DNA from 3 places in the Paeniglutamicibacter sp. ZC-3 genome. Region 3 is predicted to be linked to each of the others. Evidence: riboswitches for the same ligand, from Rfam matches in the RefSeq annotation. Region 3 holds a riboswitch; each other region holds the start of a gene.
What was found. A riboswitch is a leader RNA that binds a small molecule or an ion and turns the genes downstream of it on or off. The one in region 3 is predicted to bind glycine.
Positions count from the first base shown of each region.

Region 1: linked by a shared signal. The riboswitch ahead of OIU93_RS04365 (DUF5058 family protein) and the one ahead of OIU93_RS09770 (hypothetical protein) in region 3 are both predicted to bind glycine.
Region 2: linked by a shared signal. The riboswitch ahead of gcvP (aminomethyl-transferring glycine dehydrogenase) and the one ahead of OIU93_RS09770 (hypothetical protein) in region 3 are both predicted to bind glycine.

Region 1 covers NZ_JAOYTG010000002.1:272,327-281,964, forward strand. Annotated here, with positions in the region: gene OIU93_RS04335 (enoyl-CoA hydratase/isomerase family protein) at 1-70, opposite strand, end outside; gene OIU93_RS04340 (CaiB/BaiF CoA-transferase family protein) at 67-1,320, opposite strand; gene OIU93_RS04345 (SLC13 family permease) at 1,332-2,717, opposite strand; gene OIU93_RS04350 (IclR family transcriptional regulator) at 2,841-3,593, shown strand; gene OIU93_RS04355 (amidohydrolase) at 3,691-4,923, opposite strand; gene OIU93_RS04360 (hypothetical protein) at 5,022-5,768, opposite strand; gene OIU93_RS04365 (DUF5058 family protein) at 5,796-6,545, opposite strand; glycine riboswitch at 6,718-6,808, opposite strand; gene OIU93_RS04370 (nuclear transport factor 2 family protein) at 7,153-7,518, shown strand; gene OIU93_RS04375 (HPr family phosphocarrier protein) at 7,794-8,069, opposite strand; gene OIU93_RS04380 (fructose-specific PTS transporter subunit EIIC) at 8,126-9,638, opposite strand, start outside.
Region 2 covers NZ_JAOYTG010000008.1:72,820-82,457, forward strand. Annotated here, with positions in the region: gene OIU93_RS10460 (L-serine ammonia-lyase) at 1-265, opposite strand, end outside; gene glyA (serine hydroxymethyltransferase) at 423-1,742, opposite strand; gene gcvH (glycine cleavage system protein GcvH) at 1,739-2,119, opposite strand; gene gcvT (glycine cleavage system aminomethyltransferase GcvT) at 2,206-3,318, opposite strand; gene gcvP (aminomethyl-transferring glycine dehydrogenase) at 3,358-6,195, opposite strand; glycine riboswitch at 6,374-6,474, opposite strand; gene OIU93_RS10485 (NADPH-dependent F420 reductase) at 7,248-7,925, shown strand; gene OIU93_RS10490 (VIT family protein) at 8,022-8,744, opposite strand; gene OIU93_RS10495 (SGNH/GDSL hydrolase family protein) at 8,817-9,593, opposite strand.
Region 3 covers NZ_JAOYTG010000007.1:93,467-103,104, forward strand. Annotated here, with positions in the region: gene OIU93_RS09740 (hypothetical protein) at 220-411, shown strand; gene OIU93_RS09745 (HAMP domain-containing sensor histidine kinase) at 404-1,921, shown strand; gene OIU93_RS09750 (SLC13 family permease) at 1,918-3,495, shown strand; gene OIU93_RS09755 (glycerate kinase) at 3,542-4,768, shown strand; gene OIU93_RS09760 (hypothetical protein) at 4,829-5,707, opposite strand; gene OIU93_RS09765 (hypothetical protein) at 6,090-6,260, shown strand; glycine riboswitch at 6,335-6,432, shown strand; gene OIU93_RS09770 (hypothetical protein) at 6,589-6,795, shown strand; gene cycA (D-serine/D-alanine/glycine transporter) at 6,851-8,332, shown strand; gene OIU93_RS09780 (PH domain-containing protein) at 8,424-8,798, opposite strand; gene OIU93_RS09785 (winged helix-turn-helix domain-containing protein) at 8,847-9,638, opposite strand, start outside.

The sequences.
Region 1 (9,638 bases), on a different contig from region 3:
TGTCGCCCTTGATTTCACTGGAGATGCGGCCTGCCACCGTTTGGGCCGCTGCCACCGTCGATGCACTCATGCCGTCGCTCCGCTTGGGGTCAGGGCGGCAGGCTCCCGCACGATGCCCTCCGCCATCAGGCGGTTGATCTGTTCGTCGTCGAGTCCCATGCCGGAGAGGATCTCGCGGCTATTTTCGCCCAGGGCCGGCGGTGCCCGGCGCACCGGGGTGGGCGCATTGTCGATGCTCACGGGACCGCGCAGCACGCGCAGCTCCGATCCGTCGGCGCGCCGGGTTTCGGCAATCAGGCCGAGCGCGCGGGCCTGGTCGCTGTTGACCGCCTGCAGGTAGTCGAACACCGGACCGCTGGGGATGCCCACGCCATTGAGCTCCTCGATCCATGCGGCGGCCGGCCGGGTCGACAGCTCCCGGGTGATCAGCTCGTTGAGTTCCCCGCGGTGCAGTGCGCGGTCCCGGCCGATGCTGAAGCGCGGCTCTTCGGCCAGGTCGGTTCGCCCGATGACCGAGCAGAATGCGGTCCACTGCGGCTCTGTGGCAACCGCGACCACGATGTCGTCGCTGGCTGTGGCATAGGCACCGTAGGGGGCAATGGTTGGATGGTTGTTGCCCTGGGGTTCGGGCGCGCGATCCAGTGTCAACGCGGTTTGCCCCTGGAAGGCGGAGAGCCCCAGTGCGGTCTCGAACAGAGAGGTGGCGACGTTTTGGCCTTCCCCTCCCCGTGCCCGGGCGTAAAGCGCACTGACAAGTGCAAAGGCGGAGACCATGCCGGTGGTGATGTCGACGATCGGGATGCCCACGCGGTAGGTCTCGTCCGTGCTTCTGCCAGTGACCGAGGTCAGCCCGGAGGCGGCCTGGATGACCTGGTCCAGGCCGGCACGGTCCTTCCATGGTCCGGCGGTGCCGTAGCCGGTAATCGAGGACACGATCAGCCGTGGGTTGATGGCACGCAGTCGCTCGGCCCCGAGTCCCATCTTTTCCATGGTTCCGGGCTTGAAGTTCTCCACGAGCGCGTCGGCGTCGGCCAGTAGTCCGGCGAGCAGTTCCCTCCCGGCATCGCTGTAGAGATCCAACGAGATCGACTTCTTGTTCCGGTTAGTGGAATCGAAGTACAGGCTGTGATCCCCGTCGAACGGCGGCCAAGACCGCGAGGAGTCCCCGCCGGTGACGGTCTCGATCTTGATGACATCCGCACCCATGTCCGCGAGCAACGCTGTGCAGTAGGGGCCGGCCAGCGCACGGCTGAGGTCGATGACGCGAATACCGCTCAAGGGCAGCAAGGGGTTCTCCTTCGGGACAAATGAATCTGACATGGCAGTGGTTCCTAGAACATGGTGGGTAGCACGAGTGCCCCGACCAGCCCCAGCGGGCCGATCACGACCATGGACATGCCCCACCGGGTCAACAGCTTGTTGATGCGCGGACGCTCGTCTTCCTCGACGGTGGCCACCAGCGTGGCCCCGACGGTGGAGAACGGGGAAACATCCACGATCGAGGAGCAGACACCGAGCGCGGCGATCAGGGCCCAGCCGGCAATGTCGCCCGAGGCCACCAGCGGGATGGCCAGCGGTACCAGGGCCGCGAGCATTCCCGTGGTGGAGGCGAAGGCCGAGACCAGTCCGCCGATCAGACAAATGACGAGGGCGGCGACCAGCGGGGCACCGATCTGGCTGGCCGCCTCGCCCAGCAGCTCGACGGCTCCCATTTTCTGCAGCACGCCGACGAAGGTGATGATGCCGCCGACCATCAGGACGGTGGACCAGTCGATCTTGCCCACGGCGGTCTTTCCGGTCTTTGGATCGACCAGCGTCAAGATCGACGCGAACGCGAAGCACAGGATGCCGATGTCCGGGTCCAGCCCGAAGACGGCCAGGACGATGACGCTGGTGAGTAGTCCGAGCATGCACAGCACGGTGACCAACTGGGTGGCGTTCATCCTCGTGCGCACGGCCAGCGCGGCGTCGGCCTTCTCCAGGGTCTGCAGGCCGCTGCGTGCGGCCTCGGCGCTGCGGCGGGTCAATCCCTCTCGCTCGAACGGGTGGGCCGGAAGCGGTCCGCGGCCCGCGAAACGCGGTGCGTCCGAAGGCGCGAGGGTCCCGGTTGCCCGAGACTTGAGCAACGCGAAACCGCCGAACATGGCGTAGGCGGCGATCATCAGCACGAGGTTGGCGCCGAGCGCTACGCCGAAGAGCAGCAGCGGGTTCAGCGGGATGCCCACGGAGTGGGCGGTCCCATAGGTCACGATGCCGAAGAGGCTGGTCGGGGCGAACCCGCCGGCGCTCAGGCCGCATCCGATGGCAAGTCCCATCAGCATCCGGTCGATGCCGTACTTCTTGGCCAGCGGCATGCCGATGGGTGTCAGGACGAGGCCCGCCAGCGGGGAGCCCATGGCCGATATGCCGACGGACAATGCGAAGAAGACGATGGGGAGAACAAAGGCATTGTCACCGACCTTGGCAATCGCGGATTCGATGATCCTGTCAACGGTCCCGTTCTCCTGGGCGATGGCGAAGAAGTAGGTCACCCCCACGAGCAGCACGAGGATGGAGACGGGGAAGCCCCCGATCACCTGCTTCATTTCCAGGTCGGCCAGCCAAATGCCGACACCGGCGGCCGCGGCGAACATGATGACACCGAGGTGCACCTTTCGAAGCGTGGCCACGGCAAAGATCCCCACGAAGATCAACAAGGCAATGATTTGAGAACTCACGCTCGTCCTTTCACTTGCACATCCTGCGGTTCACTAAGTGAACCGACGGTTCATTTTCCGAATTCGGATGTAAGCTATATCACAACAGGGTGTTGGTCAAGGGAAGGAACGGGTACATCCACGGTGAGTACGCAAAGCGTGAAGACGGCAATCCAGGTCATTGAGACAATCTCGCTGCACCAGCCCATCGGGCTTTCCGACATTGCCAAGCGGACCGGAGGGTCAAAGGCCACGGTCCTACGCATGCTCGCGACACTCAAGGAGATGAATTGGGTGCAGCAAAGCGATACGCGGGATGCGGCCTGGTCGCTCTCGTTTCACACGTATGCCGTGACCGCCCGTGCTGGCCTAGGCGTTGACCTGCGGGACATTGCCATTGGCCCGATGAACGGCCTGCAACTGGACACCCGGGAAACGGTGCACTTGTGTGTCCCCGACGGCAAGTCGCTGGTTGTCATCGAGCGGCTCGACACCCCGCACGTGCTGCGCGCGTTTCTGGCGCTGGGAACCCCCATTCCCCTGCATGCCTCGGCAACCGGGTTAGCCTTCCTGGGAGCGTCCGCCGACGAGTTTGTCCGCGACGTCCTTGCCGGTCCGCTGGAGGGCGTCAGCGAGCAAACTGTCACCGACCCCGAGTCCGTGTGGAAACTGGTGCGCGAAACGCGGGAGCGCGGCTACGCCATCAACGAGGAGGGGTTGAGCAGCGGCATCACGTCGCTGGGGGCGCCCATCGTGAATTCCGCGGGAGTGCCGGTCGGCAGCGTGTCGATTTCCGGGCCCTCGAGCCGCATCGAGCCAGCAAAGTATGAAGAGTACGGCACCGCCGTCGTGCGGACCGCGGGCGAAATCAGCGCGCTGTTGCGCGGTAGCCGCTAAGGGCCCCTGCACGCGCACGGTTCCGTCGAAAGCCCGTATATATGCCTCCGGCCAGGCCTTCGGTAAGAAGACCTGGCCGGAGGATTGAAGGTCTGCGCTACTTGCCGACCTTCGAGAACAGCGCACGGACCGCTGCCTGCACGCCGGTGCTCAGCGTCGGTTCCATGACGGGGGCGAAGAACGGCGAGTGGTTGGCCGGCGGGTGGCCCGCTGCCAGCGTCTTGGCGTCGTTGCCGCCGAAGAACCAGAACACGCTGGGCACATCGATGGCCGAGGCCAGTGCGCCGAAGTCCTCGCTGCCCATGACCGGCGATCCCTGGAGCACGCGCTCGGCGCCGAACTCCGTGCGGAATTCCTCGGCAAGCTTTTCGGTCTCGGTCGGGTCGTTGTAGAGCGGCGGGAAGTTGGAGATGTCCTCGATGAGCGGCTCGGCGGCACCGGAGGCCTCGGCCTCGGCAGCAATGATGCGCCGGATCGAGGTCAGCACGGTGTCCCGGACCTCGGGCTCGAAGGTGCGCACGTTGATGGTGAAGACCGCGCGGTCGGGGATGACGTTTTCCTTCAGCCCGGCGTGGAAGGATCCGATGGTCACCACGGCGGCGGACTGCGGGGCCACCTGGCGCGAGACGATGGTCTGCAGGCGCAGCACCATGGACGCGCCCAGCACGATCGGGTCGATGGAGTGCTCGGGCATGGAACCGTGCGATCCTTGGCCGAAGACGGTGACCTTGAACGAATCCGCGGTGGTCATCGCGGCGCCGCCCATGATCGAGACCGTGCCGGTGAGCCCGTTCATCACGTGCTGGCCGAACATGATCTCCGGCTTGGGCGCCTTGTCCCACAGGCCGTCCTCAACCATGGCGCGGGCGCCGGCGGCGGTTTCCTCGCCGGGCTGCAGCACGAACACGATGGTCCCGGCCCAGGCATCGGTGGCACCGGCGTAAAGCTCGGCGGTCTTCAAGGCGGTGGCCATGTGGGTGTCGTGGCCGCAGGCGTGCATGGTCGGGACCTCGGTGCCGTCATCCAGGAATCCGGTGGCGGTGCTGGCGTAGTCAAGACCGGTGTCTTCGAGGACCGGCAACCCGTCGGTGTCGGCGCGCATGCCAATGACCGGGCCCTCGCCGTTGCGCAAGATGCCAACCACCCCGGTGCCGCCGCAGCGGAACACCTCCAGGCCCAGCTCTTCCAGGCGCTTGGCCAGGTAGTCGGCGGTCTTGTGCTCCTGCATCGACAGCTCGGGGTTGGCGTGCAGGTACTTGTAGGTTTCGCTCAGTTCCGCTGCCGAGTCCGTGCTCATCGTCAGGGACTGCGGGATGGAGGTACTGGTCATGGGGTGTCTATTCCTTGCTCTTGGTTGGCGGCGGCACCAAAGGGTGCCGCCGCCAGTCAATATCGTGAAAATTCGTGTCAGCGGACCGAACGTCCCGGTCAGTAAACCGGACCCTCGGGCCTGGCCTCCAGCGGCACGTCCTCCGGAGTCCCCAGGGTCTTGCGGTCGCGCAGCACCCAGGCGAGCACGGCCGTGGCAATCACGGCAACGGCGGTGGCGAACAGGTTCATCCCGGGAATCAACGGGACCAATACGAAGATCACCACAGCCGATACGGCCAAGGCGATCACCGCGGAGCGCGGTGCCTTCTGACTCACGATGGCCTGAATGATTACGGCGCCCAACACGGTGGGCAGGATGTACAGCTGGACGGTCTGCACGATATCGGTGGGAATCACACTGACCAGCCACGTTCCCAGCAGGCCCACGAAGATGAACAGCGAGGTCAGGTGGACTGCAGCCGCACCGCAAATGGCGGCGACCGCGGCCAGCTCGCCCTTGCGGGTGCCCGGCTTCACCCCGATGGTCGATTGCGCGATCATGGCAGCCGGAAGGAGCTTATTGGAAATGTTGCCGATCATGAACGCCTGGTACATCGAGGAGGCGCCAAGGATCGGGAAGTAGGTCAACGGCTCCACAATCCAGATCACGCCGAAGACGGCGGCCAGCGCGGCGAAGGCCGTCAGGACGGAGGAAAGCTCGATGTCCAACCCGGAAAAGAAGACCAGGTAGGTCGGGGCCGCCAGGGAGAGGATGAGGCCGATGATCATGGTGATCCGGCCCCAGCGGGAGGTGGTTTTGTCGAAGGCGCTGAGCGCCTGGTGCAGTTCTGCTGTCTTACTCATCATGTGCTCCTGAAATTCTCGGCTGCGCTAAACGCGGGTTGCTGCGTAGGTGATGGTGAGGGCCAGGATGATGGCTATGCCCAAGGCCCATTCCTTGATCCACGGCTTGTTCACCCGTTTGGCGATGACCATCAGGACGGTCATGATCGCCGCCGAGGACAGGAAGGCAACCACATGGATCCACGACTTGGGCAGTTCGGCCATGCCCAGAACCATGAATGCGGCCATCATTGCGGCACCGGGGACCACCAGCATGATGGCGGGGTTGACCTTGCGCAGTGCCGAGTCGCCGCGCTTGAGCAGCGGGGTGAAGATGAGGGTGGCGATCATCCACATGGCACCGCCGAGGCTCATCGCGGCCAGGGCCAGGCCGAAGACGGCCTGGGTGTAGGTGGGGCCACCGAGTTCGGCTCCCACGGTTTTAGCGGAGATGGCGGCAGCGGCGGTTTCGTAGGACACCGACCCGATCAGGCCGATGCGCACGAGCACGGCAGGTGTGCCGAAGATCGTCAGCAGTGCGACGGCGACCAAGACCACGGCCAGCGAGGGACCCAAGGCGGAGATGGCGCCGGCTCGGAAGCTGGTCTTGAGTTCTGCCTGCGTCATTCCGATATGAGGCGCGGCGACGCGGGCGGCCTTCATGTAGATGATGCTCTGGACGATGATGACCAGGAAGACGCCAATGGCGCAGGCCCAGAGGATCGGCGAGTTGGCAACGGCGAGGATATCCGTGGAGTTGTTGTCCACAACTGCGGGCAATATGGCAGGTACGTGCATGGGGGAGTTCTACCGTTCATCGAAGGGTTCAGTGCGGTGATTGCTGGCCATTGATGATGCCGGTTGCCACCGTGCCCGCTCTGTCCTGAACCTGAAAGTGAAACCAGTGCCCCATGGCACTGGTGTGCTTCGTCGGTGAGCCACCTGTCCCGGCGGCTGCTCTCCAGAGTTTCCTCACGCGACTGTTCCTGGTACCTGAGAGATTGCGGGTGCTTGCCCCTTCGGTGCCCGAGTGGTGTCCGGGACTCTCCAGCCGCGCGTGATCGGAAGACTATTCAGTTGTCGGCGGTTGCTTTACCGCTTGGGACCACAATACTTGACGTGGGTCACAGTGACTCTTTTGTGTCACGACCGAACGGTCATGAATATGTGTTTCCGATCCGGAGCCGGACGGTGTAGGGGCCTGAGAGCGTGGCCGGTCCTCAACCAAGCTCCCGTATCGAACGGAACTCGGGCTGACAAGTGTTCCCTCGTGATGCGTTGGTGGATACCCTTTGACAGTCGGCATCCCTTCTTACCCGGGCCCCCCATGTTGCCAAGTGGCCGAAGCACCCGCACGGGCCGGTTGCCCACCAAAGCGCCACACGGAATCCCGGAGGTTTCATACATGTCTGCCAACAAGGAAACCGTCAGCAAGTACATCGACGGATTCAACAAGTCGGATCATGCCCAGATCCTGTCGTGCCTGACCGACGACATTGAATGGACGGTCTTTGGCCACTTCCGTCTCAGCGGCAAGGATGCATACGACCAGGCGATCGAAAGCCCCGACTTCAGTGGGCCGCCGGTGCTGGAAATAGTGCGCTTGGTCGAAGAGGGCGACGTGGTGATGGCCGAGTTGTCCGGCGAGGCGCACCGGACCAACGGCGAGATCATGCGCATGGCCATGGGAGAGGTATTCGTGATGCGCGATGCCTTGATCGCCGAACGCCGCGCCTTCGTCATCGAACTGACGGAGAACGAGTACAAATAGACGCCGGTCCTTGTTGATCCCACGCCGCGTGACCCGCAGGTCACCGCGCATCTGGGATAGGTTCTTAGGAGGGCAACGGCAGCCGTGTTCGGGTGGCCGGGCCACGACTTTGGGATGGATAACTGGATGAGACTGCGGGAATTCGTCGGTGCAGGACTGGACATCGTTTCGGGTGCATTGACTCCATTCATCGCCGATCATAAGACCAACGTCCCGGGTGGGACTTCGAGACGAAGCCCCACCCGGGACGCTGTATTTACAGGGACCAACGAACCTTAGGCGTCGTGGTCCGTTTCCAGGATCGCGGCCAGGGTCTCGAGCACCGATTCGGCGCCTTCGCCGTCGGCGCGCAGCACGACCTTGGTGCCGTACTCGGCGCCCAGGCCCATCAGCGAGAGGATGCTCGAGGCGTCCATCGCTTCATCGGCCGGCTCGCCCTCGCGGGCTATGGTGACCTCGAGGTCTTCGTTGCCGGCGGCCTCGGCGAAGATGGCTGCCGGACGGGCGTGCAGTCCGACGCGGCTGGCGATGGTTGCAATACGTTCTGCCATGGTGGCTCCTTGTGTTCTTGGTATCTCGGTAGTGGGACGTGAATGGATGGGGTCGCTTACGCGGCGACCTTGGCTGCCTCTTCGACGGCAACCGTCTGCGGGACGGCCTTGCGAACGAACTTCTTCAGCACGATCACCACGATGGCGGAGACCACCGTTCCGACGAGCGTGGACACCAGGAACATCGGCCAGGTGTTGTTCATGGCGAAGAAGACGAAGATGCCGCCGTGCGGTGCCTGGGACAGCACCTGGAAGCCCATGATCATGGCACCGGTGATGCCGCCGCCGACCAACGAGGCCGGGATGACACGCAGCGGGTCCGAGGCGGCGAACGGAATGGCGCCTTCGGAGATGAACGATGCGCCCAGCAGCCAGGCTGCCTTGCCGTTTTCACGCTCGGCGGGGGTGAAGAGCCGTGGTGAGATGACGGTGGCCAGGGCCATGGCCAGCGGAGGCACCATGCCGGCGGCCATGACCGCGGCCATGATCATCAGCGGTGCCGGGTTTTCGGCGATCGATCCGGCACCCAGGCCCGCTACGGCGAAGGAATAGGCGACCTTGTTGACCGGTCCGCCCAGGTCCACGGCCATCATGAGTCCCAGGATCAAGCCCAGGGCCACGGCGGCGGTTCCCGTCATGCCCGAAAGCCAGCCGTTCAACCCCACGGTCAGTTGGGCGATCGGTCCGCCCAGGAGCAGGAACATCAGCCCGGAGGCAATGATCGAGCCCAGCAACGGCACGATGACCACCGGCATCAGCCCGCGCAGCCAGCGCGGAACCTTCCAGGAGGTGATCCAGCGGGCTGCCAGGCCGGCGAGCACGCCGCCGACGATGCCGCCGAGGAAGCCGGCATCCATGAAGCCGGCAACCGCGCCGGCGGTGAAGCCCGGTGCGAGTCCCGGACGGTCGGCAAAGGCGTAGGCGATGTAGCCCGCCAGCGCCGGGACCAGGAAGGCCATCGACAGGTTGCCGATCTTGAACGCCACGGCGCCCAGATAGGCGGCAAGACCCGCATCGGGCAGGTTGAAGAGCGTGTTTTCGGCCAAATAGGTGTCGGCAACATCCGTGATGGCGTAGCCGCCGAGCAGGAAGCCGAGCGCCATGAGCAGCCCGCCGCCGGCGACGAACGGGATCATGTAGGAAACGCCGGTCAGCAGCGCGCGCTTGAGTCCTCCGCCGAAGGATTCCTTCGACGTGGAGTCGGCAGATTCCTCGGTACCGGTGCCTGCCGGGACGCGGCGGGCGTGCGGATCCTTGGAGGCGGCAATGGCGTCGTTGATGAGCTTGGCGGGTTCGTCGATGCCGCGCTTGACCGGGACCTGGATCAACGGCTTGCCGGCAAAACGGGAGCGGTCGCGCACATCCACGTCCACGGCGAAGATCACCGCGTCGGCCGCGTCGATGGTCGCCTTGGACAGCGGGGTGGAGCCCGAGGAACCCTGCGTTTCCACGGCGAATTCGACCCCGAGTTCCTCGGCGGTCTGGGCCAGGGAATCGGCGGCCATGTAGGTGTGGGCGATGCCGGTGGGGCATGCCGTGACGGCAATAATCCGGGGCTTGGCTTCGGCG
Region 2 (9,638 bases), on a different contig from region 3:
CGAGGCGCTCATCGACCTCGGATGGCAGGATGGCCTCGGGCTCGTAGCCTTCCAGTCCCAGCATGATCGCCGTGAAGGTTCCGTGGCCGCGGCCGGTGGCGGCCAGCGAACCGTAGACGTCGACCCGCAACGATGCGGTCTGCACGAGGATTTCCTCGCGCACCAGCTTCGCGGCAAACGCGTGCGCGGCGCGCATGGGTCCCACCGTGTGTGATGACGATGGCCCAATGCCAACGGTGAAAAGATCAAAAACACTGATAGCCATTGAACAAACTTCCTTCGTATATGCCGCTGTGGTGGTTCTCGATGATGGATGCTGCAAGCAGCAGGCGTGTGATGCGCGCCACGGCAGGAGATGCAAAAACCGCGAGCCCGGGACCGCTCTGGTCCCGGGCTCGCGATATCTTGCAAGGAGTCCGGGACTAGACCAGTTTGGCCAGATCCGGGTACAGCGGGTGGGCGTTGGCCAGGGCGTGCACGCGGTCCTTTAGTGCCGCGAGCGTTGCCTCGTTGTTCTCCTGGGTGCCGGCGATGAGGGTTTCGGCGATGATGTCCGCGACCTCCACGAAGGCGGCCTCGGAGAAGCCGCGGGTGGCCAGCGCCGGGGTGCCGATGCGCAAACCGCTGGTGACCATCGGCGGACGCGGGTCAAACGGGACCGCGTTGCGGTTCACCGTGATCTCCACCTTCGCCAACAGGTCCTCGCCCTGCTGCCCGTCCAGCTGGGAGTTCCGCAGGTCCACCAGGACCAGGTGCACGTCGGTGCCGCCGGTCAGCACGCTGATGCCCGCCGCCGCGACGTCCGGGGCGGTGAGGCGCTCGGCCAGGATCTTCGCACCGGCCAGGGTGCGTTCCTGGCGTTCGCGGAACTCCTCGGTCGCGGCGATCTTGAACGCCACGGCCTTGCCCGCGATCACGTGCTCCAGCGGGCCGCCCTGCTGGCCGGGGAACACCGCCGAGTTGACCTTCTTGGCGATGTCCGCGTCGTTGGTCAGGATGATCCCGCCGCGCGGGCCGGCCAGGGTCTTGTGCGTGGTGGAGGAGACCACATGGGCGTGCGGCACCGGGGAAGGGTGCAGCCCGGCGGCGACCAGCCCGGCGAAGTGCGCCATGTCCACGAACAGGTACGCCCCGACCTTGTCCGCGATCGCACGGAAGCGTTCGAAGTCCAGCTGCCGCGGGTAGGCGGACCAGCCGGCGACGATCATCTTCGGCTTATGCTCCAGGGCCAGGGCCTCGACCTTGTCCATGTCCACCACCAGGGTGTCCTCCTCGACCCCGTACGGGACGATGTTGTAGAGGCGGCCGGAAAAGTTGATCTTCATGCCGTGGGTCAGGTGCCCGCCGTGGGCCAGGTTCAACCCCATGATGGTGTCGCCCGGGCGGATCAGCGCGTGCATCACCGAGGCGTTGGCCTGCGCGCCGGAGTGCGGCTGCACGTTCGCGAACTCCGCGCCGAACAGCGCCTTGACCCGCTCCAGGGCCAGGGTCTCCACCACGTCGACCTCCTCGCAGCCGCCGTAGTAGCGCTTGCCCGGGTAGCCCTCGGCGTACTTGTTGGTCAGCACCGAGCCCTGCGCCTGCATCACGGCCAGGGCCGTGTGGTTCTCCGAGGCGATCATCTCCAGCCCGCGCTGCTGGCGCGCCAGCTCCGCGTCGATCCGCTCCGCGATCTCCGGATCCAGGGTCCCGATGTCCTGCGTCAGCGACGCAGGTGCAAGGGATTCGAACACTGCGGTCACGCTACGTCGCCGCCGTTTGCGGAGGCGTAGTCTGCTGCCGAGAGCAGCGGGCCCTCCTCGGAGACCTCGACGGTGAACAGCCAGCCGGCGCCGTACGGGTCTTCGTTCAGGATGGCCGGGTTGTCGATGGCATCCTGGTTGACCTCGACGATGGTGCCGGTGACCGGTGCGTACAGGTCGGAGACGGACTTGGTCGACTCGACCTCGCCGCAGGTCTCGCCGGCGGTGACAGTGTCGCCGACCTCGGGCAGGTCAACATATACGACATCGCCCAGTGCGTCCGCGGCAACCTGGGTGATGCCGACCTTGGTCGGGGTCGCGGAGTCGACCCATTCGTGCTCGGCCGAGTAACGAAGGGATGCGAGAACCTTGCTCATGGGGGTGTTTCCTCTCAAAGAATGTGGGTAAAGAAGTTAAGCCGGTTGAACGGTGGCGGGGCTCGTCGCGCCCGCCACCGACAACGTTACTTGGCTCGGGTGTAGAACGGCAGTGTGACGACTTCGAATGCCTCGGGCTTGCCACGCAGGTCAACATCGACCTTCGTGCCGACCTCGGCGAACTCCGGGGCCACGTAGGCCAGGGCCACCGGGTAGCCCAGGGTCGGCGACGGCTGGCCCGAGGTGACGGCGCCGACCTGCACGCCGTCCACGGACACCGGGTAGCCGCCGCGACCGGCGCGACGTCCCAGGCCCTTCAGGCCCACCAGGACCTTCTTGGCGCCTTCGGCCTTGATGGCCTCCAGTGCCTTGCGGCCCACGAAGTCCTCTTCCTTCTTGAAGGAAACGATCGGGCCAAGGTTGGCCTCGAACGGGTTGCCCTCAAGGGAAAGCTCGTTGCCGTACAGCGGCATGCCGGCTTCCAGGCGCAGCGAGTCGCGGCAGGCCAGACCCGCGGGGATCAGCCCGTGGTCGGTGCCGGCGGCCATCAATGCGTCCCAGAGTTCGGCCGCCTGTGCGTTCGGCACGTACAGCTCGAAGCCGTCTTCACCGGTGTAGCCGGTGCGTGCCAGCAGCACGTCGATGCCGGCAACGGTGACCTCGTCGGCAGCGTAGTAGCTCATGTCCGAGACCACTGACTTGGCTGCCTCGTCGACCAGTTCGTGCAGGATGGCCACGGCATTCGGGCCCTGCACGGCGACCAGCGAGGTCTCGGCGGACGCGTCGGTGACAACCACGTCGAAGCCCTTGGCACGCTCGGCCAGGGCAGCGGCAACCACCGGGGCGTTGCCCGCGTTGGGCACCACGAGGAACTTTTCCTCGCCGCGACGGTAGGTGATCAGGTCATCGATGATTCCGCCTGCTTCGTTGCAGATCACCGAGTACTTGGCCTTGCCGACCTTCATCACCGCCATGTTCCCGGCCAGCGCGGTGTTCAGGAACGTCGCCGCCTCGGGTCCCTCGACCCAGACCTCGCCCATGTGGGAGAGGTCAAACAGGCCGGCGGTGGCGCGCACCGCATTGTGCTCGGCCAATTCCGAACCGTACTTCAACGGCATGTCCCAGCCACCAAAGTCGGTGAAGGATGCGCCTAGTTCCGCATGCTGTGCATGCAGGGAGGTTTTCTTCGGGTCGCTCATCAAGCTACCTTTCGTGAGGCTCAAAAATGAGTGTCGGAATTAGTTTTCGAAGGCTTCCGGCGGGGGGCAGGAGCAGATCAGGTTGCGGTCGCCACCTGCTCCGTCGATGCGTCCCACGGCCGGGAAGTACTTGTCCATGCGCAGGGCATGCACCGGGAAGGCTGCCTGCTCAACGGTGTACTTGCGGTTCCAGGCGGTGTTGACCACGGCGGCCACGGTGTGCGGGGCGTTGCGCAGCGGGGATTCCTCGAGGGAGAAGTCGCCGGCGAGCACCTGCTGCATCTCGGCGTGGATCGCGATCATGGCCTCGATGAAGCGTTCGATCTCGACCAGGTCCTCGGACTCGGTCGGCTCCACCATCAGGGTGCCGGCGACCGGGAAGGACAGGGTCGGGGCGTGGAAGCCGAAGTCGATCAGGCGCTTGGCCACGTCCTCGGCGGTGACGCCGGTCTTGTTGGTCAGCTCGCGCAGGTCCAGGATGCACTCGTGTGCGACCAGGCCCTTGTTGCCGGTGAACAGGATCGGGAAGTACTCGTTCAAGCGGCTGGCAATGTAGTTCGCCGAGAGAATTGCGATCTTGGTGGCGTCGGTCAGGCCTTCGCCGCCCATCATCGCGATGTAGGCCCAAGAGATCGGCAGTACGCCGGCGGAGCCGAACATGGTGGCAACCACGGGGATGCCGTCGCGGATCGAGTAGGTGTCCGACGGGTCGCCCGGCAGGAACGGGATCAGGTGCTCGGCAACGCCGATCGGGCCCACGCCCGGTCCGCCGCCGCCGTGCGGGATGCAGAAGGTCTTGTGCAGGTTCAGGTGCGACACGTCGCCGCCGAACTTGCCCGGCTGGGCGAGGCCGACCAGGGCGTTCATGTTGGCCCCGTCGATGTAGACCTGGCCGCCGGCCGCGTGGACCTTGTCGCAGACCTCGCGCACGTCGGCGTCGTAGACGCCGTGCGTGGACGGGTAGGTGATCATGATGGCAGCAAGGGTGTCCTTGTTGGCTTCGATCTTCGCGTCCAGGTCGGCTGCGTCGATGGTGCCGTTGGCTGCGGTCTTCACCACAATGACCTTCATGCCGGCCAGCACGGCGGAGGCGGCGTTGGTGCCGTGCGCGGAGGCAGGGATCAGGCAGACGGTGCGCTGGTCATCGCCGTTGGACAGGTGGTAGCCGCGGATGGCCAGCAGGCCCGCGTATTCGCCCTGCGAACCGGCGTTGGGCTGGATGGAGACGCCCGCGTAGCCGGTGATGGTGGTCAGGCGGCCTTCGAGGTCGGTGATCAGCTCGCGCCAGCCCTCGGTCTGGTGTGCCGGGGCGTACGGGTGGATGGAGGCGAATTCCGGCCAGGAAATGGATTCCATTTCGGCGGTGGAGTTCAGCTTCATGGTGCACGATCCCAGCGGGATCATGGTGCGGTCCAGGGCCAGGTCGCGGTCCGAGAGCTTGCGCAGGTAGCGCAGCATCTGGGTTTCGGACTTGATGGTGTTGAAGATCGGGTGGCTCAGGTAGTCGCTGGTGCGCTGCAACGATGCCGGCAGCTCGTAGCCCTCTGCCTTGAAGTCCTCACCCGTGACGCCGAAGACACCGGCGATGGCCGCAACGTGTGCCGAAGTGGTGGCTTCGTCGGTGGAGATGCCCACGGTGGTGGCATCCACGCGGCGCAGGTTGATGCCGGCTTCCTCGGCCTTGGCGATGATGGCGGCCGAGTCGGCGACCTTCACCTGCACGGTGTCGAAGAAGGAGTCGGCAACCAGTTCCAGGCCGGCACCGGAGAGCACGGTGGCGATGGTGCGGGCGTGGTTGTGGACGCGCTGGGCGATGCGCTTGAGGCCAGCGGGGCCGTGGTAGACCGCGTACATCGAGGCCGTGATGGCCAGCAGCGCCTGGGCGGTGCAGATGTTGGAGGTGGCCTTCTCGCGGCGGATGTGCTGCTCGCGGGTCTGCAGCGCCAGACGGTAGGCCGGGAACCCGGCGTCGTCCTTGGACACGCCGACCAGACGGCCGGGCAGCTGGCGTTCCAGGCCGGTGCGCACTGCCAGGTATGCGGCGTGCGGGCCACCGAAGAACAGCGGGACGCCGAAGCGCTGGGTGTTGCCCACGGCGATGTCGGCACCCTGTTCGCCCGGCGCGGTGATCATGGTCAGTGCCAGGATGTCGGCGGCGATGGTGACCATCGCGCCGCGCTCCTTGGCAGCGGCGATGACGGCGGTGTGGTCAACCACGGCGCCGTTGTTGCCCGGCTGCTGCAGCACGATGCCGGAGATGTCACCCTCGGGCAGGCCCTTGGACAGGTCCGCGATCTCGACCTCGAAGCCCAGGGCTTCGGCGCGGCCCTGAACCACGGCGATGGTCTGCGGGAAGAGGTTGGCATCGAGCACGGTCTTGGCGTTGCCCTTTGCCTTGTTGCCACGGCGCATCAGCAGCACGGACTCGGCGACGGCGGAGGCTTCGTCAAGCATCGAGGCGTTGGCGATAGGCATCGCGGTCAGGTCCATGACCATGGTCTGGAAGTTGATGAGCGCCTCGAGGCGACCCTGGGAGATTTCCGGCTGGTACGGGGTGTAGGCCGTGTACCAGGCCGGGTCTTCGAGCACGTTGCGCAGGATCACCGGCGGCGTGAAGGTGTCGGAGAAACCCTGCCCGATCATCTGGGTCTTCATGACGTTCTTGTTTGCCAGCACGCGCAGGTCCGAAAGGACCTCTGCTTCGGTTCGTGGGGCCGGCAGGTCCAGGGGTTCGCTCTGGCGGATGTCGGCGGGAACGGCGGTGTCGACGATTTCGTCGATGGAAGAATAACCAAGCTGGCTCAGCATGGTGTCGATGTCGCTGCCCTGCGGGCCAATATGGCGGGCGACGAACTCAGCGGACGGGGTCACGGTCATGGGGAACTCCATTGGGTCATCGGCGTGCGTACACACCGAACGAGCTGCAAAGTTCCTCCCCGACCCTGTTGCTTGACCTGAGAGTTTCCGCGTTGCGCCGGTCCGTGAGGGCGGGGCACGCTTGCACCTTCGGTGAGCCGCACCGCCGAACGGCGGTGTTGCTACTTTCCAGAGTTGCCTCTTCGCGGCGGTACGGGGGCCTGAGAGTTTCCCGGGGAGGAATTGCTCCTACGGCGCCCGACCAACTTTCGTTGAACGGGACTCTCCCGCCGCATGTCAGTGGCTGCGCCCCCTTCGAGGCACGATCACCATCCTACCGGCGATGCGTGAGCCAGACAACACGGACATGCCTGGATGAAGCAACACGTCTTTTACGCGGGCCACTCCTGCGCGAGGGCACACATTGCACCCCGGGCGAACCCTGGCCCGGCAGTTCACGATCCTGGAGGCACCTAGAGATTGAGGAAGACGAAACCGACAAGTTGCCCACATCGACAAGGGCATGCGAGAGCAGCGGGTATCGCAGGCTCAGGGCAAGGATCCCGGCCATTGGGAACAGCCCGCGCGCCAAGTCCGACAATCCACACCCATGCCGGACGCCTGGCGCTGCGTCGAAACCACGCCCACCGCTGCCCCGCACCGGCGGCCAACGAAATCACGATGGCAATCAGCCCACAGCCGCGCCGCTCGGGCGTTCGTGTCCATGGCAACACGCGCGGCCAAATGCCCGGCAGCAATGATGAACAGCGGGGTGGCCAGCAGCATAAACCCCCGCACTCTCGTGCTTGCCCACCATCCCGACCCTCCGACGGACGCGGTTTCCGATCACGCCTTCCAGCCCCCGCTCTCAGCCATGCCTCCAACCCTTCGCATCCGGGCGCATGATCCTCAAGATTTTCACACCTCAGCAGGGCACTTCCCGCTGCATCCACGGTCCACACCCGGGCGTCGCAAACAATTTTCAACGGATTCATCCTGAAATACTTGACAGTTCAACCATTAGGGGTCTACCGTATCACTTGAAGGTTCAACAAACAGGATTTGAGGATCACATGAAGAACTTCCTCGCTCGACTCTTTGGAAAGAAGAACGACATGAACATCGACATCACCATCATCGGCACCGGCAACATGGGCCGCGCGCTTGCAACACGCTCGATCGCCGCCGGCAAGAGCCTGCAGGTCCTGGCCCGCTCCACCGAGACCGCAGCCACCTTTGCCGCCGAGCTCGGTACCGGAATCGCCAGCGGGAATACCGCCGAAGTCCCGGCTGGCCGCATCGTCGTTTTGGCCCTGCCCTTCGACGCCGCCAAGGAATACGTCGCCGCCCAGGGTTCGGCCCTGGACTCCAAGATCCTGGTCGACATCACCAACCCGGTGGACTTCGCAACCTTTGACTCGCTGACCACCCCTGCAGGAAGCTCGGCCGCCGAGGAAATCTCCGCCTTGACCTCCGCCACCGTCGTGAAGGCCTTCAACACGACCTTCGCCGGTCCGCTGACTTCCGGCTCCGCCGACGGCAAGCCGCTTGATGTCTTCGTTGCCGGCGAGGAATCCGCCCGCAGCGAGGTAGCGGCATTCGTCATCGCCGCCGGCATGCGCCCGTTGGAGGTCGGTGGCCTGCACCACGCCCGCGAGCTCGAGGGCTTCCAGCTGCTGGTCATGGCCATGCAGGTCAATCCGGCGCTGCCCGACTTCAACTGGGGAACCGCGCTGACGATCGTGGGCTAAGACCCCCGCCTGCCCAATCCGGGATATTCGAGGGGACGGAACCGCCACCGGCGGTTCCGTCCCCTCGTGCGTTGCCTCGGTTGCAGGTGTTCGGGCCTAGACGATTCCCGAGACGCCTAGCCACGAACCGATGGCGAACGTGACGGCGAGCGCCGCGGCCCCTCCGATCAGCACCCGCAGGGTGGGCCGCAGCACCGAGGCCCCGCCCAGCCGCGCGCCCGTCGCCCCGGTCACCGCAAGCGCCAGCAGCACCGCCGCAAACGTCACCGGAATCCTCAGGCCCACGGGAAGGAACACCGCCGTGGCGAAGGGCAATGCCGCACCCACCGTGAACGCGATGGCCGAGGCGATTGCGGCATTCCACGGGTTGAGCACCTCGTCCTCGTCCAGCTGCAGCTCGACATCGAGGTGTGCCTTGAGCACGTCGTGCTCGGTCAGTTCCCGGGCAACCTGCTGGGCCGTTGCGCGGCTCAGCCCCTTGGCCTCGTAGAGACCGGCGAGTTCAGCCAGTTCTTCCTCAGGCATCTCGGCCAGTTCCCGGCGCTCCTTTTCAATGAGCGCCTTCTGCGAGTCAGCCGAGCTGGATACCGAGACGTACTCTCCCAGCGCCATGGAAATGGCGCCGCCGATCGCAGCGGCGGCACCGGCAGCCACCACCGGACCCGTGGCCGTGGTGGCACCGGCGACGCCGACCACGACCGCTGCCACCGAGACGATTCCATCATTGGCGCCGAGCACCCCGGCTCGCAGCCAATTCAGCCTTTCGGCCAGGCCCTGGTCGTGGGGTTCGCCCTCATGCTGCATCTCCTGCTGGTCCATGGACACCAGCAAAGCACCAGGCCGTCGCATTGGCCAGTGGCGGGTCCTCGCATTCGGCGGGACGGGCAGGTCCTACGGCGCTGACGCCGCCTCCAGGGAGACCAAGTCGGGGTAGCGGGGGCGCAGCGAATCGCCCGAGGAAGTCCCGGTGAGCCGGCGCTTGACCCATGGTGCCAGGTATTCCCTGGCCCAGACGGCATCCTCGCGCAGCCTTTCGATGCGGGACTTGGCAGTCGGTGCCGAGAGCTCGGGCACCTCGATGTGGGCCTCGTGTTCCAGCACGCCCAGCACCTTCGCCGCCATCAGCGTGTGTCCGGCTGTGTTCATGTGCAAGCGGTCGGTGGACCAGTAGCGCCAGTCCCGGAATTCACGCCAACGCCAGTAGTCGGCAATCACGGCACCGAATTCATCTGCGATCTCGCGGACGGCCTCGTTGTAGATGGCGGTACGGCCGCGGGTCTTTTCGAAGATGGCCGAACCGCTGGAATCAAAACCGGTGAAGAGCACCACCGCGGCACCGGTGGCGGCCAGTTGCGCCACCGCATCCCGGTAGGCGACCATCAGCGAGTCGATGTCCACCGCAGGGCGCAGGATGTCGTTCCCGCCCATGTACAAGGTGACAAGCGTGGGCTTGAGTGCGAGCGCGGCAGGCAGCTGTTCGGCGACGACCTGGCCGACCTTCTTGCCTCGGATGGCCAGATTCGCATACCCCCACTGCGGGTCGGCACAGAGCTGTTCGGCCACGCGGTCGGCCCAACCGCGCACCTGGTGGGGCCGCAGCGGATCGTCATCCCCCATTCCCTCGGTGAAGGAGTCGCCCAATGCCACAAATCGTTTCGAGAATTCCACGGTTTCAGCCTAGCGGCACGCGCCGACCGACTTCGGCCCGTGCCG
Region 3 (9,638 bases):
GGTCGGTTGGCCGGGTTCTCTACCCGGTTCAACGGCCAGGCCGGACGAATCGATGCCAACCCCGCACTGTGCGTTGCCTGTGAATGGACGCCGCTTCCGCGACGGAGGGGTCCCACCGGCACTCCACCCCGAGCGCCCCGGTGGGACCCCGCACCGCTCTCATTTGCCTCTCACAGCTACATCATCCTGCTCTCACAAGGCATTTCTAATGTTGGGAGCATGATCCGCCGCATTCTTCTCCTGCTCGTCGTCCTGGCCGTTCCGGCCGGACTGGCGACCGCCAGCCAAGCGCTGGCCAACACCGCCAACCCTCCGCTGCCGCATCAGCATCCCATCGTCGTCGAGCTGGCATCCCCGCCGACCTCGAGCGCTCCGGCCCAGTCCAGGGGGCACGAACATGGCGATGACTGAGAACCTGGAGCGGCAGGGTTCGGCCGTGTCGGCGCGCTGGAGGATCGTTGGCTGGATCGTGCTGACCACCGCCCTGGCACTGCTCGCGGTCACCGTGACCATGCGCTCGGTCATGTCGGGACAGGTTGCCGAGGCCGCCAACGTGGGAGTCGTGCAGGAAATCGAGGAATTCCGCACTTTCGCCGCCGAGGGACTGGACCCGCGCACCGCGCGGCCCTTCACCTCGATGGAAGCGCTGATGGAGCGCTATCTTGCCCGGCAGCAGCCGCTGGCCGGCGAGGCGATCGTCGGGGTGGCCGGCGGCAGGGTGCTGGCCGCGCAGGGCCTGGCCGATGGCTCCGGCGACATCCTGGCCGGCGACGCCGCCCTGGTGGACCGGATCCTGCGCGATGCGCAGACCGCCGGGGTCTACGAAAGTGCCCACGGGACGGTGCGCTGGGGCAAGGCCGAGGCCGTTGCCGCCGGCGAACCGGCCACCATCGCGCCGGAACGCCGGGCGCACCTTCTTGTCGCCCAGTTCACCGGGGCAGCGCAGGAAGAGGCAAACCGGCAGGCAGTGCTGCTCTTCGGCGTCGCGGTGGGCGGGCTGGCGCTGACCGCCGGGATCGCCTGGCTGGTCGCCCGGCAGATCATGCGGCCAATCCGCACCGTGCGTGAAACCGCCGAGTCAATCACCGCCCACGACCTCTCCGCGCGTATCCCGGTTCAGGGCAGGGACGACCTGGCCCGTCTGGCCGAGACGCTCAACGCCATGCTCGACCGCATCGAGGGCTCGCACCTGGCGCAGCGCCACTTCATCGCCGAGGCCCGCGAACACCTCAACGAACCCCAGCGCCTGCTTGCCGCGGCACTGCGCGACCTGGTCGACGGGGATATGCCGGGGGCCGAGCGCGCCCGCATCGCCTGCGGCGCCCAGCAGCTGATCGCCCGGATGGGACAAACGCTCGCAGACCTCGACGTGCTGGCCCAAAGCGGGAATCCGGGCTTCGTGAAGCCCGCCCGTGTCCCGGTCTCAGAGGTGACCGCTGACGTTGCCGCCGAGGCGTCCAAGCCCGGCACCCACCCCGGGAGGCACTTCCGGATCGAGGAGACGGGCCGGGCCGAGGCGTGGCTGGATGCCGCCCGCATCGCCGATGCGGTGCGCCAGCTCGTTGACAACGCCGTGGCGCACACTTCCCCGGGGGACACCATCGGCATCGGATCCTCGGTCGCCGACGGCGCCGCCAGCTTCTGGGTCGCCAACCCGGGCCCGCCGCTGGACCCCGAGCGGGCCCGCGCGTTGCTTGAAAGCTACCGCAGCACCGAGGGCTCGGACCCCGGCATGGGCCTTGGCCTGGCCGTGGTCAAGGCCGTTGCCGAGGCCCACCGGGGCATCGCCTGGGTCGAATCCGGGGACGGGGCCCAGACCCGCTTCGGGCTCACCGTGCCCCTCGACGCCCTGGCGCCCGCCCGCGGCGCCGACGACGCGTTCGCCGACCGGATCGCCACCACGCTGGGGGAGGAATCATGAAGTCCACCGACACCGCCGAGACCCGGGCCGGCACCGCCGCCCCGAGCCGGTTCCGCCATGCAACGGCAGCCCCGGCCGCACCGGAGTCGGCCCCCGCGGCCCGCCCCCGGCCCATGCGCTGGAACCGCCACCGGATCTCTGGCCTGCTCACCGCCGCGCTGCTGGCCGTGTTCCTGACTTGGTGCGCCGTCAGCGCCTTCGGCCCGGCCACCGGGGCCGGAAACGCGCTGCCGGCCCACGGCGCGCTGACGCTGGCGGTCTTCGCCGTCGCGATCTGGCTGTGGATCTTTTCCCCGGTAGGTGACACCTACGTCGCGCTCGGTGCCGCACTGGTGCTGGTGCTGATGGGAGTGCTACCCGAGGACGTGCTTTTCGCCTCGCTCGGCGAGGACACCATCTGGCTGCTGCTGGCGGCGTTCGTGATTGCCGCGGGCATCACCGCCACCGGTCTGGCCACGCGGGCGGCCGCCTACATCGTTGCCGGTGCCCGAAGCCCCCGGCAGCTGGTCCACCTCACGACCGGGGTGCTGGTCGCCACCGCGTTCGCGGTGCCCTCCACCTCCGGCCGGGCGGCCCTGGCCATCCCGGTGTTCATCGCCCTGGCCCGCGCCCTGCACGAGCGCCGCCGGGTGGTGCTGGCCCTCTCCCTGGTGTTCCCCTCGGTCATCCTGCTCTCCGCGGTCGCCTCCTACCTGGGCGCCGGGGCACACCTGATCACCAGCCAGATCCTCACCGCCTCCGGGTATGAGGGCTTCTCCTTCGCCGGGTGGCTGCTCTACGGGCTGCCGCTGGCCTTCGTCTCCTCGCACCTGTGTGCCGAGCTGGTGCTCCGGCTCTTCACCCGGCCCGCGGACCGGCGGCTGCCACTGGCCGTGGGCATCGGGCAGCTGCAGGAACACTCGCCGGTTCCGCTGTCCGGGCCGCTGACGGTCGCCCAGTCCCGTGCGGCCCTGCTGGTCTGCGGCGTCGTGGTCCTCTGGTGCACCGAGCCGCTGCACCACCTGCACCCCGCCATCGTTGCCTTGCTCGGCTCGCTGCTGGTGGCCAGCCCGGGCTTCGGCTCCGTGCCCCTGGCCAAGGCGCTGAAGGCAGTGCCCTGGTCGATGCTCATCTTCATGGCCGCCACGCTGACCCTGGGCACCGCGCTGGTCGGCACCGGGGCGGCGGCCTGGCTGGCGCGCAGCGTGCTGGGCCCGGTCGACTCGCTGGGCGCCGCAGCACCGTGGTTGTTCACCGTGCTGGTGGTGTCCATGTCCGCAGCTGCGCACCTGGTCATCCAGTCGCGCTCGGCCCGCTCCGCGGTGCTGATCCCGCTGGTCGTCTCCCTGGCCCCGGGCCTGGGGGTCAACGCGGTCGCGATCGCCTTCGCCTCCACCGCCGCGGCCGGCTTCTGCCACACGCTGACCAGCAGTGCGAAGCCCGTCAACCTGTTCTCCGACATCGAGGGAGTAACGACCTACGAACCCGCGGACCTGCTGCGGCTCAGCGCAGTGCTGGGCCCGGTCATGGTCGCCCTGGTGCTGGTCTTCGCCCTCTGGATCTGGCCGGCCATGGGCCTGCCGCTCTTCCTCTAGCCACACACCCACCCCCAATACCTTCCCCAATAGTTAAGGAACCACCATGTCCAACGCCCTGCCCCGCCGCATCCTCGTTGCCCCCTCCGGATTCAAGGAATCCCTCGACGCCGCCGCCGTCGCCCAGGCCATCGGCGCCGGCGTCCGCCGCGCCCTGCCCGGCGCGGTGGTCAAGGCCGTCCCGATCGCCGACGGAGGGGAAGGCACCGCCGAGACCCTCGCCTGCGCCACCGGCGGCAGGCTGGTCCCGGCCCGGGTCACCGGCCCCGTCGGGGAACCGGTCGACTCCCACTACGCGATGCTTGGGGGCGAGGCCGCCGGCACGGCCGTGGTCGAGATGGCCGCGGCCGCCGGGCTGCGCCTGGTCCCGCGCGACCAGCGCGACCCCGGGGTGACCACCAGCCGCGGCGTCGGCGAACTCATCGCCGCGGCGATCGATGCCGGCGCGCAGAAGGTGCTCGTCGGCTGCGGCGACTCCGGAACCTCCGACGGCGGCATGGGCGCGCTGCAGGGACTCGGCGTGCGGATCCTTGACGCCGCCGGGCGCGAGGTCCCGGCCGGCGGCAACCACCTGTCGCGCATCGACCGGCTGGATTTGGCCGGACTGCACCCGGCCATTGCCGCGGGCACCGTGGAAATCACCCTGGCCCTAAACCAGCACAACGTGCTCACCGGAAAGCGCGGGGTGGCCCGCGTCTTCGGCCCGCAGAAGGGCGCCACCCCCGAGCAGGTCGAGGCCATGTCCGCCGGATTCGAGCACTGGGCGGCGGTGCTCCGCCGCGATGCCCTGGACTCCGCCCGGGACACCGACTTCGCGAACGCCCCGGGAACCGGCGCCTCCGGCGGGCTCGGCGCCGGGCTTGCCGCCCTCGGGGCGGTGCTGATGCCGCGCTTCGAGGCGATCCTGGACTCCGGCCTGGCCGGCATCGACCTGGACGGGCTGCTGCGCGGCGCGGACCTGGTGATCACCGCCGAAGGGGCCATCGACTTCCAGACGCCCCGGGGCAAGGTCCCCGCCGAGGTCGCGCGCCGCGCGGCGCTGCACGGGGTGCCCGTGGTGGCGCTGGCCGGGACGCTGGGCAAGGGCTGCCGCGACGTCCACGACATCGGGATCGACGCGATCGCCTCCATCGTCCCGATCCCGATGACCCTGCAGGAGGCCGTGGACGACGGGGAGCGCCTGCTCATCGAGGCGGCCGAGCGCTTCATGCGCACCATCATCCTGGGTGCATCCATGGCGGCGGCCCGGCTGAGCCCGCGCGACGCCGGGTAGCGGACGCCCCCAGCAGGTACGCCCACCTCGCGCCGGCGGAGCGGTGCCCTGTGCATTGCTCTACAAGACGTAGGGCGTGCGGCCCTCTTCAGTGTCATCCGCGGGGTTGAAAAGTGACTCGAGCTCGGAAATGAGCTGGTTTGCGCGTTCCGGTTGAGTGCCCGCGCCGGCCTGTGAACGCAACTGGTCGAAGAGCAGGGGGAGCTGAAGTACGCGTTGTTCCGCGTCCCAAGACTCCCGCCATTCCGCATTGTCCTCGAACCGGTTGCCCTCCGCGAAGATTAGGTACTCGACGTCGTCGACGCGTAGCTCTTGACCCGGTTCGCCACCGAGTCCGGCAGACCATTCATTGAGACTCTCCAGAAACATGCGGTAGCTCGGGGCATGCCAGAAATCGACGATCAGCGGGCGATTCGGTACATGGGTCCGGAACCACCGGTACACGACGGCATCCATTACCGGTGCTGGCCGGTGTTTTGTGTCTTGCGCGGTAAGAAAATAGATGTATTTCGTCCCGAACGCGGGTCCAAGCCATTTCAAATAGGAGCGGGACTGTCGCCGACGGTCGGCGATCAGTTCGAAGGCAGCGAGACCGCCAGCTTGCTTCGCTTCCTGAGCTACCTCAAGGAGCTCTGATTTTGCCTCGGCGCGCTCTAGGACTCGTCGAGTCCGAAACGGTCCGTATCCGACGGGACCATATCCCCAGAGCATCGAGAGCAAGAAGACCTGCACCGCTGTGTCCTCGTCGACGACATCCGGGGCCGCCGCGATGGCCTGAGTTCGGTCCATGCGGTCTGTTCCTAAGGACGCCAGGAATGACGCATATTCAGGGAGATGCCGGGACCAAGATTCGGTGTTCCAGCGTGATTGGGCCTGCGTTGGTCGGCCAGCGAGATCCCAGCGGTGAAAGGTCTGGATCAGGACTTCGGGGACTGTCATGTACTTAGCCAAGCACACGGAGGTGAACAGGGTTTGGGCCTCGTCTCTTGGAGGTATCTTGCGCTCGGTTCCGAGGATGGCGCGATCATTGCGCCCCGTTGACCGAGGCGGCTCCACCTATGACTTACCAAACCACGTCGATGAGAAAGACCCTACGATACGTAGGTAACCGAAGCGAACGACGCGGTGTCCCGGCTGCCCGCCTGAGGGGACGGAGCCGACATTCCCCGGAGACGGTCCTTTTGTGTCCGCCCACGTGGAACTCTTCTTCTTGAGGATCGCCGTCTCGTGAAACGTGCACGAAACACGTGCTGGACGACCGTTACAGGGCGGAAACGCGAACGAAAATGGCCCGGCATTCCGGGTTGTTAGCGTGGCACACATGACACAGACAACCAGGCCGCAAGCAGCGCCCGATTCCGCCGGTGCGGCGGTCGCAACCATCAAGGAATCCGTCAAGGACCGCGCCGTCGGCCTCGCCCATGAAGATGACGAATCCCCGTTGGCGTACCCGGCCCACGTCAGAATGACATTTTTCGACCCTGCGCTGTAATGAAAGTTTCTGCGGTTTGCACCACGGGAGAACTTTCACGTAGATTGTGACAGCAGTCACAACAAAATCGCCGTTGACGCGTGGCGGGAGAGTCCCGTTCACACCATGGACGGGCGCCGTAGGAGCAATTCCTCCCCAGGAAACTCTCAGGCACCCGTACCGCCACGAAGAGGCGAATCTGGAAAGAAGCACGGTTACGTTCGTGCTCACCGAAGGAGCAAGTCCCGACCCCTTGCGGGCCGGGATGGAAACTCTCAGGTACGTCAACAGATTGGGGAGGATCCAAGAACAGTGCGGCCTGGCCCGCGCTCGATTCGGGAGTTCCTCCATGACGCCAACCACCCACGCCACTGCCCGGTCGCCCTTCGGCGCGCCCGCCGGCCTGTCCCGTGAATCCGCGCAGCGGAATCACCGGCTTGCCGCGCGCCGCGCCGAATGGCCCTCCTGCAAGTGCGCCGGCCTGGGAATGGTTGCCTCGGAGAACACCGTGAAGGCCCCACTCCAGGGCCTCGCCACCGTCGGCGACATCCGTTAGGGAGTCGTCAATGGCACGCCACCGAAGCACCGGCACCAATCTGGAAGGCAACAGCATGAGCAAGAACAGTTCCGCGCCCCACCTCGAACGTGGGCTCTCCAACCGCCACATCCAACTGATCGCGATCGGCGGGGCCATCGGCACCGGCCTGTTCATGGGCTCCGGAAAGACCATTGCGGTGGCCGGGCCGTCTGTCATCTTCGTGTACATGATCATCGGCTTCATGCTTTTCTTCGTGATGCGCGCGATGGGCGAATTGCTGCTGAGCAACACCAACTACAAGAACTTCTCCGACTTCGCCGGGGACATCCTGGGCCCGTGGGCCGCATTCTTCACCGGCTGGACCTACTGGTTCTGCTGGGTGGTCACCGGCATCGCCGACGTCGTGGCGATCTCCCACTATGTGGCGTTCTGGTGGAAGGACCTGCCGCTATGGATCCCCGCCGTGGCCTGCATCCTGTTGCTCGTGGCGCTCAACTTGCCGAGCGTTAAGAACTTCGGCGAAACCGAGTTCTGGTTCGCCCTGGTCAAGATCGTCGCCATCGGCGCACTGATCGTCGTCGGCCTGGTCATGATCATCACCGGCTTCGAAAACAACGGCGCCACCGCCTCCTTCGCGAACCTCTGGAGCGACGGCGGGATGTTCCCGACCGGCTTCATGGGCTTCGTCGCCGGCTTCCAGATCGCCGTGTTCGCATTCGTCGGCATCGAGCTGGTGGGCACCACCGCCGCCGAGACCAAGGACCCGGAGAAGACCCTGCCCAAGGCGATCAACTCCATCCCGGTCCGCATTCTCTTCTTCTACGTCGGTGCCCTGGTCATCCTCATGGCGGTGCAGCCGTGGAAGCTGTTCAGCGCCGCGGAATCCCCCTTCGTGGGCATGTTCGCCATGGCCGGCCTGGCCGGGGCGGCAGGCGTGATCAACTTCGTGGTGCTCACCTCCGCGACCTCCAGCGCGAATTCAGGGATCTACTCGACCTCCCGCATGATGCACGGGCTGGCCGAGGAAGGCGACGCCCCCAAGGGTTTCGCGAAGCTCTCCCGCACCAAGGTCCCGCGCAACGCGCTGCTGTTCTCCTGCATGTTCCTGCTCGCCGGGGTGGCGCTGCTTTACGCAGAGGGCGGCGTGGCCGAGGCCTTCACCCTGGTCACCACCATCTCGGCCCTGTGCTTCATGTTCGTCTGGTCGATCATCCTGATCAGCTACCTGGTCTACCGCAAGCGCCGCCCGCAGCTGCACGCGGCCAGCAAGTTCAAGATGCCCGGCGGAACGTTCATGCCCTACGTGGTGCTGGCCTTCTTCGGCTTCATCCTTTGGGCATTGACCACGCAGGCCGACACCCTCTCCGCGCTGCTCTTCACCCCGATCTGGTTTGTGGGACTGGGGATCGGCTACGCGATCCTGCGAAGCAAGCCGAAGCACGCCGAGCTGCGTGCCATGCACGGAGCCAAGGTCGCCCAGGAGCGCATGCTCGCCGCGTCATTCAACGCCGGCCCGGCCGTCGAGGCGGAGCAGAAGGAGCCTGCCGCGCGATGACGCCGGGCGCCACCGGGCGCCTGCTTAGCCGGAAAGGCCTCGGGGCCGCCCCCAAAAGGGCGGCCCCGAGGCCTTTCCGGCTGTTGTTGGCTTAGAGGACGTGGGAGGCGACGAGCTGCGAGAGGGCGCGCACGTCCACCTTTCCCTTGAACTCCAGGCGGACCTTGCCCAGGCCGCTGAACCACAAATCCAGCTCGGCGTCGAGATCGAAGGTTCCGGCGGTTTCCACGGAGAACGACTGGACCTTGGAATACGGCAGCGACGTGTAGTCGCGCTTCTTGCCCGTGAGGCCCTGGATGTTCACCGCGACGAGCCGCTTGTTGGTGAAAACCACGTAGTCGCGCACGCCCTTGAAGGCGGCCAGCAGCTCCTCGCCCTGGACAAAGAGGGGAGTCACCTCCCCCGCGACGTCCTCGGGGTTGCAGGGGCTGAGCTTGAACACGGAGGCGTTGTTGAAATCGATCATGACCCGACCCTACCCAGCCGCGGGGACAGTGAGGGCGTTGCGGCGGGGCTACGCGCGGGCGAGCAGGTCCTCGCCCAGGCCGGCGCGCCGGTAGAAGACCTCGCGGCCCGCACGGATGGTGTCGGTGAGACCGGAGGCGGCCATCACTTTCAGGTGCCCGTTGACGGTTCCCGCGGCCAGGTCCAGGACGCAGGCCAGCTGGGTGGTGGTCATGGGCAGGTCGAGCTGGGCCAGGATCTGTGCCCGAGTGTGCCCGAGCAGCTGTGCCACCGGGGAGTCCTTGACCTCGCGGGTGTTTTCCCAGAGCCGGCCGACGCCGCGCGGGGCGTAGGTCAGCGTGGGGACAAACGGATCGACGTCCAGCACCAGGGTGCGCGGCCAGACGAATGCGCTGGGAACCAGGATCAGCCCGTTGCCCGGGGAGGCGTGGTGGCTGCCGTCGCAGTTGGCGGTGACCTCGATGCCGTCGGGCGTCAGGCGCACATTGGGGTGCAAGGTGTTGAAGACCTGGTGGATGCCGTGCTCGGCCAGCAGGGCCAGCCTGTAGTCAAGGTCCGCCAGCAGCATGGCGCGCAGTCGCGGCCAGAACGGCTCAACGGCGGTTTCCCAGTACCAGCGCAGGGCCGCAACGATGCGCGCGATTTCGGATAGCGGATCGTCACGGATTGCCCGCACCGTTTTCATGCGGTTTTCTTCCAACCCGGTGGCGAACAGGTAGTCGAGGTCGCGGACCCACAACTCCGGCGGAACGGCGCCAACCGCGGCAAGGCCCGCCTCGAAGGTGTCCTGCCGCAGGGGAGTGGGGGTGAGGGAATCGGCGATGTAGCCGGTGGGGCGGAT